3 regions of the Pseudoalteromonas nanhaiensis genome follow, and region 2 is predicted to be linked to each of the others. Evidence: predicted binding sites of a transcription regulator. Region 2 holds the regulator's gene; each other region holds the start of a gene.
What was found. Region 2 encodes MetJ, which represses methionine synthesis genes. Its sites were predicted from a motif close to TAGACGTCTAGACGTCTA; they were not measured.
Positions count from the first base shown of each region.

Region 1: ACSFVZ_RS02125 (methylenetetrahydrofolate reductase) is a predicted target of MetJ. The motif match lies at 905-922, and genes of this name have one in related genera.
Region 3: metK (methionine adenosyltransferase) is a predicted target of MetJ. The motif match lies at 1,167-1,184, and genes of this name have one in related genera.

Region 1 is NZ_JBPNYQ010000001.1:470,310-472,591, reverse strand. It holds gene ACSFVZ_RS02130 (M16 family metallopeptidase) at 1-720, opposite strand, end outside; gene ACSFVZ_RS02125 (methylenetetrahydrofolate reductase) at 968-1,924, shown strand; gene ACSFVZ_RS02120 (sensor domain-containing diguanylate cyclase) at 1,921-2,282, opposite strand, start outside.
Region 2 is NZ_JBPNYQ010000001.1:85,970-88,251, reverse strand. It holds gene metB (cystathionine gamma-synthase) at 1-627, opposite strand, end outside; gene metJ (met regulon transcriptional regulator MetJ) at 894-1,214, shown strand; gene ACSFVZ_RS00340 (malic enzyme-like NAD(P)-binding protein) at 1,302-2,282, opposite strand, start outside.
Region 3 is NZ_JBPNYQ010000001.1:380,188-382,469, forward strand. It holds gene metK (methionine adenosyltransferase) at 1-1,065, opposite strand, end outside; gene tkt (transketolase) at 1,332-2,282, shown strand, end outside.

The DNA of each region.
Region 1 (2,282 bases), 380 kb from region 2:
ACCAACAATGACTAAAGATACATACTCAGGTTTATAAAATTTAGCGAAGAACTCTTTACCATATGCCATTTGATCAGGCATAGCTTCAATGTCTTCAAAAAAGCCCATCGTGGTATGCTTATACGTGTGCTTCTCGAATGCTTCGTTACGAACAGCAGAAAGTAACTTGCGAATTGGGCTGGCATTATTCTTTAGATACTCACCTTTAACAGTAAGCGCTTCAGTGCGGAACTGTTCTTCACTGTATGTGAGGTTTTGGAAAATATCGGCTTCGATTTCGAGTACTTTGTCTAAGTGCTCTTTTGAAAAGTTTAAGTGATAGTTAGTGTAATCGTTGGTCGTGTACGCGCGATTATCAACACCTGAATTCTTTAAAATATCTGAATACACATCTTGCGGGAATTTTTCAGAGCCTTTAAACATCATATGCTCAAAGAAGTGTGCAAAACCGGTTTTACCTGCTTCAACTTCGTTACGTGAACCTACCGATACCGGAATTTGCAGTGAAACTACATCTGGGTAATCGGTTTTTACCACCATCACGCGAAGGCCATTATCAAGCTCTTCTAAAAGGTAGTCTTGGCTGAATACACGACTATCGTCTTGGCTTGCTAGCTGCTCAATTTCGACTTCTTTAACCATAGTTGACTGTGAATTACTCGCGCAGCCACTTAGTGCTAGCGTTACAGCAACACTGGTTGCTAGTAATCTAAATTTCATAATGTTCCCTTGTTAGTTATTTTTTTCATGATCATTGCTGATTGATTATGCATCAAAGTGCCAGAAAATATGAGAGCCAGTGCAATAATTTATGTAAACAGGTGTGTCAATTTAGCGAAACGCTCGGCTTTCAATATGAGTAAAATTCATAGTCATTGAAAAACTTTCATGAAAAAAATCTATCTAGACGTCTAAATGGCTGCTATATTGTTTGTCATAGACATGAGCACGAGCTGGAATGAGGATTATGGCTTTATCACTACAAGAGAAAATTGAAGACACCAATCAAGGCGTCTACCTAATTGGTACTACACCACCAAAATCAGGCACAGATAAAGCCACATTAGAAACTATTGCGCAGAAGCTTCTTGGTCGTTTACACGAAATTGAATACGATGGTGTAATCATTTATGACATTCAAGATGAAAGCAGCCGTACAGCGATTCCGCGCCCTTTCCCATTCAAAGAGACTGTCGACCCGCGTGAGTATTCTAAGTTATTACGTAACTTATCTCAGCAAGATGTTATCACCTATAAAAGTGTTGCCCAGCGTGGCGAAGCTGAATTTACCGAATGGCTAAACGAAACTCGTAATGAGTTTGAGTTAAAAAACTTAGTGCTAGTCGGTAGTCCATCATCTGATGGTGATATCAAATTAAGCCTACCTGATGCATACAAAACCTTAGCAGAGCAAGATAGTGATGTATTTTTAGGTGGTGTTACGATTGCTGAGCGCCATGCGAGCAAGCGAAATGAGCATGAAAGACTACTTAAAAAAACACAGCAAGGCTGTCAATTTTTTATTTCGCAAGCCGTCTATAATGCCCAAGCGACAATCGACTTGATCACCAGTTATGCTCGTAGCTGTAAAGCACAAGGCTCAATACCAAAACGCATTATTTTAACGTTTACCCCTTGTGGTGGTGAAAAAACTTTAGAGTTTATGGAATGGTTGGGTATTTCTGTACCTGAGGCAACTAAGTACCGTATGCTCGATGCTGCAAATACTTTAAGCGAATCAGTGCGCATCTGCCGTGAAAATCTCGACTTAATTTTACAAAGCTGCGCACATTTAGATGTACCGCTAGGTTTAAATATTGAGAGCTTAACTAACCGTAAAGAAGAAATTGATGCATCAATCAATCTTTACCGTTTACTAAAAGCAATCATGGAATTAAACCTAGCTGAGAAGCAAATAGCTTAGCGTGCCGCCTTCGAGGCTTGCTTTTTCTCATACATATCTTCATCTGCCCGCTTTAATAGCTCAGCAAAGTTTTCTTTTGGCTGAGCTATTACCCCTGAACCAATACTTAAGCTCGTGACAGGAATGCCCCGCTTCTCTAAATTTATCTGAAAAGCGGTATTAAGCTTATCAGCGATACTGTCTATGCAATCACCGGGCTGAACTTGCAATAAGGCAATAAACTCATCACCGCCTAAGCGACCGATAATATCGGTTTCACGTAGGCATTCTTTCATGGTGTCGGCTAAACAAATCAGTGCGAGATCGCCCACTTCATGGCCATACGTATCATTGAGTGGTTTAAAGCTATTTATATCGA
Region 2 (2,282 bases):
ACCGCCCACTACATCAGAGTGACCATTAATATATTTAGTGGTTGAGTGCACAACAATATCAACACCAAACTCAATGGGGTTTTGTAATGCAGGTGATAAGAAGGTGTTGTCAGCCGCAACCAAAGCACCACACTGCTTAGCAATACTAGTAATTACTTTAATATCTGTTAAACGCAAGATTGGGTTACTTGGCGTTTCAATCCAAATCAACTTAGGTTTAATCGCTAAAATTTCTTGGAGATTTTCAGTTTTAGTTAAATCCAAAACTTTTAGTTTTAACAGGCCACGTTTTTCAAGCGAGGTGAATAAACGGTAACTACCGCCATAACAGTCATGTGGAATAACCAGTGTGTCATCACTGTTTAACAGCTGAGTTGCTAAATGCACTGCAGACATACCTGTTGCAGTAATAATGCCTCTTGCACCCCCTTCAAGCTCAGCTAAAGTTTCAGCTAAGATATCGCGATTCGGATTACCACTGCGGCCATAGTCATACTGGCGTTTAGTATCAAAGTCAGCAAATGAATAGGTGGTTGATAAGTATAGAGGTGGCACAACCGCACCATGATGCTTATCGGCTTCGATGCCGTGACGAACCGCTATCGTCGCTTTATTTTTTTCACTCATTTCATCACCTATTCATAAATTGGATGTTTAGACGTCTAAAAGGTTAGATGATCGACTATGAGAAGTCAAAGTATTTATAGCTCACAATAGAAGTTTATACATTTACACTACTAGATGGCTAAATAACTAGTATTTGACTATCTTTTTTAAAGAGATAGAATTTCCGCATCTTGCGCGATGAGAAATACTAATTACCTTTACGAAGTGTTCTATTTTGAATTGGTATCTCGCGTAAATAACTGACAACCGAGGCAACGAAATAACTTATGGCTAAATGGAACGGTGAATACATTCACCCATATGCAGAACACGGTAAAAAATCAGAACAAGTAAAAAAGATTACCGTATCGATCCCACTTAATGTATTAAAAGTATTAACTGATGAACGTACACGTCGTCAGATCAATAACTTACGTCATGCGACGAATAGTGAGTTATTGTGTGAAGCTTTCCTACATGCTTTTACAGGTCAACCATTACCAAATGACGATGACCTTCGTAAAGACAACCCTGAAAAGGTGCCAGAAGAAGTTAAAAAGATTATGCAAGAAATGGGGTTAGATATCCCTGTTCTTGATTCAGAGTAAGTATTTCGGCCATCGGATCACCGCCGATAGCCACAGGCATAAAAAAACTCAGCTTAGGCTGAGTTTTTTTATTAGCGTTAATTAAGTTTAACGCATGTAATCTTCTGGCATCTCAATTTGCGCAACCCCTGACTCTACTGCCGCCTCAGCAACAGCACGAGCAATACGAGGTAATAAACGCGGGTCCATTGGCTTAGGAATGATGTACTCGGCACCAAACTCTAGTGACTCAACGCCAGCCGCTTTTAATACTTCGCTTGGTACAGGCTCTTTTGCAATGCTTCGAATAGCATGCACAGCTGCAATTTTCATTTCATCATTAATTGCCGTTGCTCGCACATCTAGCGCACCACGGAAAATAAACGGGAAACAAAGCACGTTATTCACTTGGTTAGGGAAGTCTGAACGCCCCGTTGCCATAATTAAATCGTTACGTGCACTGTGTGCAACTTCTGGGGCAATCTCAGGATCTGGGTTTGAACACGCAAACACCACAGGCTTATCTGCCATCAGTTTAAGATCATCGGCAGTTAATAGATTAGGACCAGATACACCTACAAACACATCAGCATCAGCAATAACGTCTTGTAATGTACGCTTATCAGTATTGTTAGCAAATAATTGCTTATACTCATTTAAGTCATCACGACGAGTGTGGATCACACCTTTACGGTCAAGCATATAGATGTGCTCACGCAGTGCGCCACATTTTATTAATAGCTCCATACAAGCAACTGCAGCTGCACCGGCACCTAAACATACGATAATTGCATCTTCGATGTCTTTACCTTGTACTTCAAGGGCATTAAGCATACCAGCAGCGGTAACAATAGCAGTGCCATGTTGGTCATCGTGGAAAACTGGAATATCGCAACGCTCGATAAGCGCTTTTTCGATTTCAAAACACTCTGGCGCTTTAATATCTTCTAGATTGATACCACCAAACGTATCAGCGATGTTAGCAACCGTATTAATGAAGTCTTCTGTTGTGCGGTGTTTTACTTCAATATCAATTGAATCAAGGCCAGCAAAACGTTTGAATAGTAACGCTTTACCTTCCATTACAGG
Region 3 (2,282 bases), 290 kb from region 2:
AGTCGGTTGATAGATAGGACGCTCAAGATCAAGCATTTGGATTAAGCCGTAAGGGCGTAGGTCGAAGTGCTCACGCACTAATTCGATTAGACGTGCTTCATCTAATTTACCTGTACCAAATGTTTCGATGCTGATAGATGTTGGCTCTGCAACACCGATAGCGTAAGAAACTTGTAGCTCACACTTGTCAGCAAGACCAGCAGCAACCACGTTTTTAGCAACGTAACGTGCAGCATATGCAGCTGAGCGGTCAACTTTTGATGGATCTTTACCAGAGAAAGCACCACCACCGTGACGAGCCATACCACCGTATGTATCTACGATGATTTTACGGCCTGTAAGACCACAGTCACCCATAGGGCCACCGATTACGAAACGGCCAGTTGGGTTGATGAAGAACTTAGTCGCGCTTGAGATAAGCTCAGCAGGAAGAACCGGCTTAATGATAGTTTCCATTACCGCTTCAACTAAGTCGTTTTGTGAGATTGAATCACAGTGTTGAGTTGAAAGAACAACTGCATCAATACCAACAGGCTTGCCATTTTCGTATGCAAACGTTACTTGAGATTTTGCATCTGGACGTAACCAGTTAAGCTCACCGCTCTTACGAACTTCAGCTTGACGCTGAACTAGACGGTGTGAATAAGTGATTGGTGCAGGCATTAAAACGTCAGTTTCATTACATGCATAACCGAACATTAAACCTTGGTCACCAGCGCCTTGGTCTTCTGGACGAGCACGGTCAACACCTTGGTTAATATCTGGAGATTGTTTACCGATAGTGTTTAGGATTGCACACGAGTCAGCATCGAAGCCCATGTCTGAGTGCGTGTAACCGATTTCACGTACAGTTTTACGTGTAATTTCTTCGATATCTACCCAAGCGCTAGTAGTGATTTCACCACCAACCATAACCATACCAGTCTTTACGTATGTCTCACATGCAACACGGGCATGAGAATCTTGCTCTAAGATAGCATCTAGAACCGCGTCAGAGATTTGGTCCGCGATTTTATCCGGATGACCTTCAGAAACAGATTCAGAAGTAAATAAATGTTTTGCCATTGTATTTCTGCTCACAAATATTGCGCTCCACAAACGTCGGTAATAGCGCTAAAAAAATAAGGGGCGTATTTTATCTAAAACAAATATGTTTGCATAGTAATTTTACGCCTAGACGTCCATTTAAAATTACTAATAACGTATTGTTCTTAACAAACGCCCATAAACGGTGCATTTAATGCGGATTTTTAATTGCACTGTACCCTTACAATAAGTAAGAATGGAGCTTCATAAACAACCAGCGCAAATACATAAAGGTAGGAGAATTCATGCCATCACGCAAAGAACTTGCAAATGCTATTCGCGTCTTATCAATGGACGCAGTACAACAGGCCAAATCTGGCCACCCTGGCGCCCCTATGGGCATGGCAGATATCGCAGAAGTACTATGGCGCGATTATCTAAAGCACAACCCTACGAATCCAGAGTGGGCAGACCGCGATCGATTTATTCTTTCGAATGGTCACGGTTCAATGCTGATCTATTCTCTACTGCACTTAAGTGGCTATGACTTACCACTCGAAGAAATTAAAAACTTCCGCCAAATGCACTCAAAAACACCGGGCCACCCAGAATATGGTTATGCGCCTGGTATTGAGACCACTACGGGTCCATTAGGTCAAGGGATCACAAATGCTGTGGGTATGGCAATTGCTGAGAAAGCACTTGCTGCACAGTTTAACCGTGAAGGCCACGATATTGTTGATCACTACACCTATGCATTTATGGGTGATGGCTGTTTAATGGAAGGTATTTCTCACGAAGCCTGTTCATTAGCCGGTACATTAGGCCTAGGTAAACTAGTTGCGTTTTGGGATGACAACGGCATCTCAATTGATGGTGAAGTAGAAGGGTGGTTCAGTGACGATACACCAGCGCGCTTCAAAGCATACGGTTGGCACGTAGTAAGCGATGTAGACGGTCATAACCCTGATGCAATTCGCGCCGCTATCGAAGAAGCACGTAGCATTACTGATAAACCATCACTAATTTGCTGTAAAACAATCATTGGTTACGGTTCACCTAATAAATCAGGTAGCCACGACTGTCACGGTGCACCACTAGGTGAAGACGAAATCAAAGCATCTCGTGAGTTCCTAGGTTGGACAGGTGATGCATTTGAAATTCCAGCTGAAATCTACAGCGAGTGGGATGGCAAAGAAAAAGGTAAGCAACTAGAAGCTAGCTGGGATGAAAAATTTGCCGCTTATGCAAGTGCA